One region of the Arthrobacter sp. 01T414 genome, then DNA from elsewhere that is predicted to be linked to it. Evidence: predicted binding sites of a transcription regulator. Region 1 holds the regulator's gene; the other holds the start of a gene.
What was found. Region 1 encodes HrcA, which represses chaperone genes, less so after heat shock. Its sites were predicted from a motif close to TTNGCACTCGNNNNNNNCGAGTGCNAA; they were not measured.
Positions count from the first base shown of each region.

Region 2: groES (co-chaperone GroES) is a predicted target of HrcA. The motif match lies at 1,824-1,850, and genes of this name have one in related genera.

Region 1 is NZ_JBFTQK010000002.1:208,139-212,548, reverse strand. Features, by position in the region: gene AC1DK9_RS06445 (16S rRNA (uracil(1498)-N(3))-methyltransferase) at 1-423, opposite strand, end outside; gene dnaJ (molecular chaperone DnaJ) at 426-1,553, opposite strand; gene hrcA (heat-inducible transcriptional repressor HrcA) at 1,632-2,645, opposite strand; gene AC1DK9_RS06430 (DUF3097 domain-containing protein) at 2,889-3,737, shown strand; gene AC1DK9_RS06425 (DUF4870 domain-containing protein) at 3,859-4,278, shown strand; gene hemW (radical SAM family heme chaperone HemW) at 4,316-4,410, opposite strand, start outside.
Region 2 is NZ_JBFTQK010000001.1:744,418-748,827, reverse strand. Features, by position in the region: gene groL (chaperonin GroEL) at 1-1,288, opposite strand, end outside; gene groES (co-chaperone GroES) at 1,369-1,665, opposite strand; gene AC1DK9_RS03535 (hypothetical protein) at 1,996-2,400, opposite strand; gene AC1DK9_RS03530 (THUMP-like domain-containing protein) at 2,457-3,686, shown strand; gene AC1DK9_RS03525 (shikimate 5-dehydrogenase) at 3,707-4,410, opposite strand, start outside.

The DNA.
Region 1 (4,410 bases):
CGCCGCCGTCACGACCGACTGCCATTTGGCGTGCGCCTTCGCGGCGCGTTCTGGTTTCCACCGGACGATCGACCGTTCGGCCTGCCAGGGAACGACGGCGTCGATCCCCAGTTCAGTCACCGTCTCGGCCGCCAGCTCGTCCCGGTCGCCCTTGGCCAGCGCCTGCACCAGCACCAGGGAAACGCCCGGCTTTGGCTCGACCGCCACTTCGCCGCACTCCACCGTCAGCTCCTGCGGGGCGACGGCGGTCACGGTGCCGGTGATTCGCTTGCCGGCGCCGTCGGCGATGTCCACGGCCTCCCCCACGGCCAGGCGCTTGACCGTCACCGCATGGCGCGCTTCGGCGCCTTCGAGGACGAACGTCGCACCGGGAACCAGCTGGTCCAGGGTGCCTGCGGGGGTGAAGAAAACCGGGTTACTCACCGCTACAGGTTACCGAGCCGGTCCCGCAGTTTGGCGAAGACGCCGCCGCTTGCGGCCAGCTTTCCCTCGGTGAACTGCTCGCCGCGGAGTTTGGCGAGCTGGCGGAGCAGGTCTTCCTGGGCGGCGTCGAGCTTGGCCGGGGTTTCCACCTGGAGGTGGACCTTCAGGTCGCCACGGCCGTAGCCGCGCAGGTGCGTTACGCCCAGGCCGCGGAGCGTGATGACCTCGCCGGACTGGGTGCCAGCCTTGACGTCAATTTCCTGCGATCCGTCGAAGGTCTCCAGGGTCAGCTCGGTGCCAAGCGCCGCGGCCGTCATGGGGATGCTGAGGCTTGCGTGCAGGTCATCGCCTTCGCGCACATAAGTGGGGTCGTTGTTGACCCGGATCTCGACGTACAGGTCACCGGAGGGACCGCCGGCCGGACCGGCCTCACCCTGGCCGGAGAGCTGGATGCGGGTGCCGGTGGCGACGCCGGCTGGGACCTTGACGGTGAGCGACCGGCGGCTGCGGATCCGGCCCTGGCCGGCGCATTCGTTGCACGGGTCCTTGATCACGGTGCCGAAGCCTTCGCAGCTGCCGCAGGGGGCGGTGGTCATGACCTGGCCGAGGATGGAGCGCACTGCGCGCTGGACCTGGCCGCTGCCGCCGCAGATGTCGCAACGCTCGGGGTGGCTGCCTTCGCGGCAGCAGGAGCCCTCACAGGTGGGGCAGGTGACGGCGGTGTCGACTTCGAGCTTCTTGTTGACGCCGAAGACCGCATCGCGCAGGTCGATCCGGACGCTGATCAGGGCGTCCTGGCCGCGGCGCACCCGGGATGCCGGGCCGCCCTGGCCGCCGGCTCCGCCGAAGAAGGTCTCGAAGATGTCCTGGAAGGCGAAGCCCTGGCCGGCGTACCCGCCGCCGAAGCCGTTGTCGGTACCGTTCTCGTTGCCCGTCGTGTCGTAGACCCGGCGCTTCTGCGGGTCGGACAGCACCTCGTAGGCGTGGGTCACCGCCTTGAAGCGCTCGGAAGCGTCGTCGCCGGGGTTCACGTCCGGGTGCAGGGTGCGCGCAAGCTTGCGGTAGGCCTTCTTGATCTCTTCCCCCGTCGCTTCACGGGAGACTCCAAGAACGTCATAGTGGCTGCTCAAAGTGTGTATCTCTTCCTTTTTGTACTGCCAGTGGGTACTGCCTGTAGTGGCGAGAAGTCCGGTGCACGGTCCGGCCGGTCAGGGCCCGAGGATCCGCGAAAGGTAGCGGGCCACCGCACGGACGGCGGCCATGGTGGTGGGATAGTCCATCCGGGTGGGGCCGAGCACTCCGACCTTGGCTGTGGCGTCCGGACCGTAGCCGGTGGCCACCACGGATGCTTCGGAGAGGCCGTCGTAGGGGTTCTCCCGGCCGATGCTGACGGTGACACCGCGCGGGTCCTGCGCCATGTCGCTGAGCAGGCGCAGCATCACTACCTGCTCCTCGAGGGCCTCCAGCACGGGGCCGATGCTCAGCGGGAAGTCCACGTTGGACCGGGCCAGGTTGGCGGTACCGGCCATGACCATCCGTTCCTCCCGGCTGCTCGCGGCAAGCGATTCAAGTCCGCGGGCCAGGGCCTGGGCAGCGCCGCGCCGCACGGGCGGACAGCTGTCCACCACGGCCTGCAGCGACTGGGGCAGCAGGCTCAGCGGGGTGCCGGAGAGTTTTGCCAGGAACAGGGAGCGGAGATCGGCGAGGGCCTCGTCGCCAAAGTCCTGGCCGACGTCGATCACGCGCTGCTCCACCTTGCCGGTGTCCGCGATCAGGACCGTGAGGACCTTGCGCGGCGCCAGGAGCACGAATTCGATGTGCCGGACGCGGGCACGGCTCAAGAGCGGGTACTGCACGACGGCGACCTGGTTGGTCAGCTGCGAGAGCAGCCGCACCGTCCGGTCGAGGACGTCGTCGAGGTCATCGGACCCTTCGAGCAGGGCCTGGATGGCGCGCCGCTCTGCCGGCGATAGCGGTTTAACCGCCGAAATCTGGTCCACGAACAGGCGGTAGCCCTTGTCCGTGGGAATCCGCCCGGCGCTCGTGTGCGGCGCCGTGATCAGGCCCTCATCTTCCAACGCGGCCATGTCATTGCGGATCGTTGCGCTGGACACGCCCAGGTGGTGCCGTTCCACCAGGGCTTTGGATCCAACCGGTTCGCGGGAATGGACGTAGTCCTCCACGATGGCGCGCAGCACTTCGAGTTTGCGTGGCTCGCTCACGCTCCACCTCCAATCGACCCGTATCGGTTCGCCGGTGCCGCCGGACGTGAAAGAAGACCCGGTGTTAGCACTCGACATGCCTAAGTGCTAACCAGTCTAATATGACTCGCGCCGTTGTTAGCATTGGATTCGCTGCGGGCGTGACCACCGGGACCGGTGTTTCCCGGCACACCACAGGCCGCGCCCCCGTTCCCTCCCCCGTAATTCCCAAGTGATTCCCAAGTGCAAAGCAGTGTGTAACCGATGTCGTACCAGAACTGGGGCCCGCAGGATCTCTCCGCGCCCGCCAAGGCCCAGCTGCCCGAAATCCCGGTGGAACGCGGCATGGTGCTAGAGGACGTGCAGTCAGGCTGGGTCGGCGCCGTAACCCGCGTGGAGAAGTCCGGCGGCATGCACGTGGTGGCCCTCGAGGACCGGCGCGGCAAATCCCGCTCGTTCCGGCTCGGCTTCGGCTTCCTGCTCGAGGGGCAGCCCATCCGGCTGATGCCGCCCGCCCCGCGGGTACCGGCAGCGGCCCCCGGTGCACGGACGGCCTCCGGCTCGGTCCGGGTGGAGGGCCAGCGCGCCCAGGTCGCGAAGGCCAGCCGGATCTGGGTCGAAGGCAAGCACGACGCCGAACTGGTCGAGAAAGTCTGGGGTGACGATCTCCGCGTCGAGGGCATCGTGGTTGAGCCGCTGCACGGCATCGACGACCTGGCTGCCGCTGTGAAAGATTTCCGGCCCGGCCCGGGGCGCCGCCTCGGCGTGCTGGTGGACCACCTCGTTCCCGACTCAAAGGAGTCACGCATCGCCGATGCAGTGATGGCCACGCCGGGCGCAGCGGGGAACGTGCTGATCGTCGGGCACCCGTATGTGGACGTCTGGCAGGCGATCCGCCCCGCCGTGCTGGGCATAGAACGGTGGCCGGTCATCCCGCGCGGCGTGGACTGGAAGACCGGCATCCTGACCGCCTTCGGCTGGCCGCACAGCACCAAGGAGGACATCGGCCTGGGCTGGCAAAAACTCCTCGGCGCGGTGCGCAGCTACGCAGACCTGGAGCCTTCCCTGCTGGGCCGGGTGGAAGAGGTCATCGACTTCCTCACGGTGCCGTAGCCCCGTCCGCGTGCTTCATACGCGTCGCGAGCAAGTATTCTTGGAAGAGCGGCCGCTGCATTTTGTTGCGGCCGCGGCTCGTAGAGGTACCAACGCTCCACCGCAATCCAAAGGACGAAACGTGGCAGAAGACGCACGCGACCACACGGACCACCAGGCCGGCCATGGCCAGTCGCAGTATCATGGCGTTCCCGCAAATGCCCTGCCGCTGACGGCGAGTGAAGACCGGCAATGGGCTACCCTTGCGCACTTTGGCGGCATCCTGGGTTGCATTCCCGCGCTGCTGATTTACCTGATCTTCAAGGACCGCGGCCCGTTCACGGCACAGGAGTCGAAGGAAGCCCTGAACTTCACGCTTCCGCCCACGATCGCCGCTGTGGTGGCCAACCTGCTCGTCTTTGTCCCCGTGGTGGGCAACCTGTTCGCCGTCCTGGCAACCGCCATCTGGATCGCCCTCGCCTGCTTCTCAGTGGCCGCCGGCATCCACGTCAACCGCGGCCAGCCGCACCGGTACGAGTACAACCTCCGCTGGATCAAGTAGCGCGGTTAGGCGATCTAGGCGCTCGCGCCCTGACTGCCTAGTCGGGCAGGATCCGTCGGACCACTGCATCGGCGAGAAGCCGGCCTTTGAGCGTGAGCACCAGCCGGCCCTTGAAGGCCGCTGCGGGGTCCA
Region 2 (4,410 bases), on a different contig from region 1:
GGACGGCCGGATCCTCATCGAGGGCCTTGAGTGCGTGGATGAGGGCGGAACCGCCGCCGGCCACGATGCCTTCTTCGAGGGCAGCGCGGGTGGAGGACACGGCGTCCTCGATGCGGTGCTTCTTTTCCTTCAGCTCGACCTCGGTGGCAGCGCCAACCTTGATCACGCCGATGCCGCCGGCCAGCTTGGCCAGGCGTTCCTGCAGCTTTTCCTTGTCCCAGTCCGAATCCGTGCGGGTCAGCTCGGCACGCAACTGGGCAACCCGGGCCGCGACGTCCTCGGCCGAACCGGCGCCGTCGACGATGGTGGTGTTGTCCTTCGTGACGGTGATGCGGCGGGCGGTGCCCAGGACCTCAAGGCCCACAGAATCCAGGCTGAGGCCCAGTTCCGGGGAGACAACCTGTGCGCCGGTGAGGGTCGCGATGTCCTGCAGCATGGCCTTGCGGCGGTCGCCGAAGCCCGGGGCCTTGACGGCCACGACGTTCAGGGTGCCGCGGATGCGGTTGACGATCAGCGTGGACAGGGCCTCGCCGTCGACGTCTTCGGCGATGATGAAGAGCGGCTTGGAGCTCTGCAGCGCCTTTTCCAGCAGCGGCAGGAATTCCTGGACCGAGGAGATCTTGCCCTGGTTGATCAGGATCAGGGCGTCCTCGAGGACTGCTTCCTGGCGTTCCGCGTCGGTGACGAAGTACGGGGACAGGTAGCCCTTGTCGAACTGCATGCCCTCGGTGAGGACCAGCTCGGTCTGCGTCGTGGAGGACTCCTCGATGGTGATTACACCATCCTTGCCGACCTTGCCGAAAGCCTCGGCCAGGAGCTCGCCGACCTCGTCGCTCTGCGCCGAGATTGCGGCAACGTTGGCTACCTGGGTGCCTTCGACCGGGCGGGCGTTTTCGAGCAGGCGGGCGGCGACGGCCTCGACCGAGACCTCGATGCCGCGCTTGATCTGGCCCGGAGCGGCGCCGGCGGCAACGTTGCGCAGGCCTTCCTTGACCAGGGCCTGCGCGAGCACGGTGGCGGTGGTGGTGCCGTCGCCGGCGACGTCGTTGGTCTTGGTGGCGACCTCCTTGGCGAGCTGCGCGCCAAGGTTTTCGTACGGGTCGTCCAGTTCGACTTCGCGGGCGATGGTCACACCGTCGTTGGTGATCGTGGGGGCGCCCCACTTCTTGTCCAGCACGACGTTGCGGCCGCGCGGGCCGAGCGTCACCTTGACCGTGTTGGCGAGCTTATCGATGCCGGCTTCAAGCGACCGGCGGGCAGCGTCGTTAAACGCAAGCTGCTTTGCCATGGTTTTGTCCTTTCAAGACAGAACCCCGCGCAGCCGTTCCGTTCAAAGCGAAGGAGCGGCGGCGCGGGGATCCAAGAGAGTTACTTTACGACGATCGCCAGAACGTCGCGGGCGGACAGCACGAGGTACTCGACGCCGCCGGTCTTAACTTCGGTTCCGCCGTACTTGGAGTAGATGACAACGTCGCCGACTGCGACGTCGACGGGAACGCGGTTGCCGTTGTCGTCAAAGCGGCCGGGGCCTACTGCAACAACTTCGCCTTCCTGCGGCTTCTCCTGTGCGGAGTCCGGGATAACCAGGCCGGAAGCCGTGGTCTGCTCGGCTTCGAGCGGGCGGACAACAATACGATCCTCAAGAGGCTTAATAGAGACCGACACTCGGACCTCTCCTTTTCGTCAGCAAATTCGTGGACTTTAAAGCTGTGGTGCCATGGCGTACAGACCGTCGTCGCGGTGCCGGCAGCAGCCAGACTGGTCAAGCTTCAGGTGTTAGCACCCGCCTAGGGTGAGTGCTAATGACGACTCTATGTAAGTCGTTAGCACTCGGTCAAGGCGAGTGCCAGAAGTTCGTCCCTGGTGAACGCACTGGCCCCGCAGGACATGCCCATCGCTCAGATCAGCCGCCGGGCATAAAGCCTTATGCCCGGCCCTTGGTTCCAAGGATGGGCATGTCCGTCAGGCGGGGTGTCGTCCCTCGGGCCGGTGGGGTTAGCCGCCGGCGAGATCGTCGAAGTCGACGTCGTCGCCGTCGTCGATCCGGGCGGAATTACCGCGGTCGCGGTACAGCACGAAGCCTCCGGCGAGCGCGGCGATCACGCCGAGGACGAGGCCGATGATGCCGGCTACCCGGGCGCCGGCGTAGGTGTCCCGGATGGCGCGCGCTTCGTCGGTCGCGTCTTTCACATTGTTGCCGCCCACGGAGTACACGGTCGCATTGAAGGAGTCCAGGAAGAAGATGATCACGAGCAATGCCACGCAGACGACGGCGATCACGATGCCGGTGATCAGCGCCGGCCGGGCGAAGCGGGCCAGTCCCCGGTTGTCCTTTGCCTCCCCGAGGGTGCTCTCCCGGGTGCCTGCCGTGCCGAAGTCTTCTGTATTGCTGCCGTCCATGCCGTCCAGCCTATCGGGCGTCCCGCGGGTTCCCGGCCTGAACTACGCTTGATGGCATGGCTGAGACTACGCAGGACCAGATCGCCCCGCTCCTCAATCCGGAGGGCTGGGAGCTGCTGGCCTCGCTGGGGCCGTACCGCGAGGAGGAAGCCTTCCGCCTCAACGCCTCGCTCCGGAAAGCCGGCCATTCCCCGGAACTGGTCTCCGCGGCGCTGACCCAGTCCCGCTTGCGGACCAAGGCGGAGGCGAAGTTCGGCGAATTCGCCCGGCAGATGATCTTCACCCGCGCAGGCCTGGAGCAGGCCACCAGGCTCACCGTGGCGGCGCGGCACGCCCAGCGTTTCGCCGAGGCCGGGATCGCCCATGTGGCGGATCTGGGCTGCGGACTCGGTGCCGACGCCATGGCCCTCGCTTCCCTGGACATCAAGGTAACCGCCGTGGAACTGGATGAAACCACCGCCGCCTGCGCCACGATGAACCTGATTCCGTTCCGGAACGCCACCGTTGTCCACGCCGATGCCGCCACCGTTCCGCTCGACGGGATTGACGGCGTCTGGCTGGACCCGGCCCGTCGCACCACCTCCAGCTCCGGAACCAAGCGCCTCTGGGATCCGGAGGACTTCTCTCCCCCGCTGTCCTTTGTGGAATCTTTGGCCGGCTCCGGCCGCGCCGTCGGCGTGAAGATGGGCCCGGGCATGCCGCACACCTCGGTGCCGGAAGACTGTGAGGCCCAGTGGGTCTCCGTGGGCGGCGATGTCACGGAAGTGGCGCTGTGGTTCAACGCCGTCCGCCGCCCCGGGATCAGGCGTGCCGCCCTGGTCCTCGGGCCGCAGGGCGCCGCGGAGCTGACCAGCGCGGAGGACTTCGGGGCCGGGCCGGAGGCACCCCTGGGGCCGGTGGAGGGCTACCTGTATGAGCCCGACGGCGCCGTGATCCGCGCCGGCCTGGTCGCCGACGTCGCCCTGCAGCTGGGCGGTCATCTGCTGGACGAACATATCGCCTACATCTGTGCGCCGGAATTGCGCGACACCCCTTATGCCCGGGCGTACAAAGTCCTTGAGGTGATGCCGTTCAACGTCAAGGCGCTCAAGGCCTGGGTCAAGGACAACGGCGTCGGCGTCCTCGACATCAAGAAGCGCGGCACCTCGGTTACGCCCGAGGAACTGCGCAAGCAGCTGCTCCCCGCCGGCGGCAGGAATGCCAAGAACGCTGCCAAAGAGACCGCCACCCTGGTCCTCACCAGGATCGGCGAGGAACGCGTGGCCATCTCGGTTGAGCCGGTCTAGCACCGGACCCGGCCGCCCGGCTACTGGGCGCGCATGAACTCCTCGGCGGCCCGGACCTGCTCGTCGCTGGGCCGGATCCCCGTGTAGAGCACGAACTGTTCCAGGGCCTGGATGGTGGCGACCTCGGCGCCGGTGATCACCTGCTTGCCGGCGGCCCGGGCGGCCTTGATCAACGGCGTTTCGGCGGGCAGCGCCACGACGTCGAACACCACCTTCGCGGCGGCCACGGCGTCCGGCGGGAAGGACAGCGCGTCAGCCTCCGTGCCTCCGGCCATCCCCACGGGCGTTACGTTGATCAGCATGTCGGCGGCGCCCTCCCCGGAGTCCGGGGCGGGGATCCCGGGCCGCCATTCGAAACCGTAGAGCCCGGCAAGGGCCCGGCCGGCCGCCTCGTTGCGGGCAATGATGGTGACGTGCCGGAAGCCGGCATCACGCAGCGCGGCCGCGGTGGCCTTCGCCATTCCCCCGGCACCCAGCAGCCACACCGAGTAGTCAGTGGGGACGGCGTTGCGTTCAAGCAGCTGCTCGATCGCGGTGTAGTCGGTGTTGTAAGCCGTGAGGGTCCCGCCGTCGTTGACGATCGTGTTGACCGAATCGATGGCTTTCGCGGACGGGTCCATGACGTCAACGAGTGCGATGACGTCCTCCTTGAAGGGCATCGACACCGCGCAGCCGCGGATGCCCAGGCCCCGCACACCGGCAATGGCCTGTGCCAGGTCGGTGG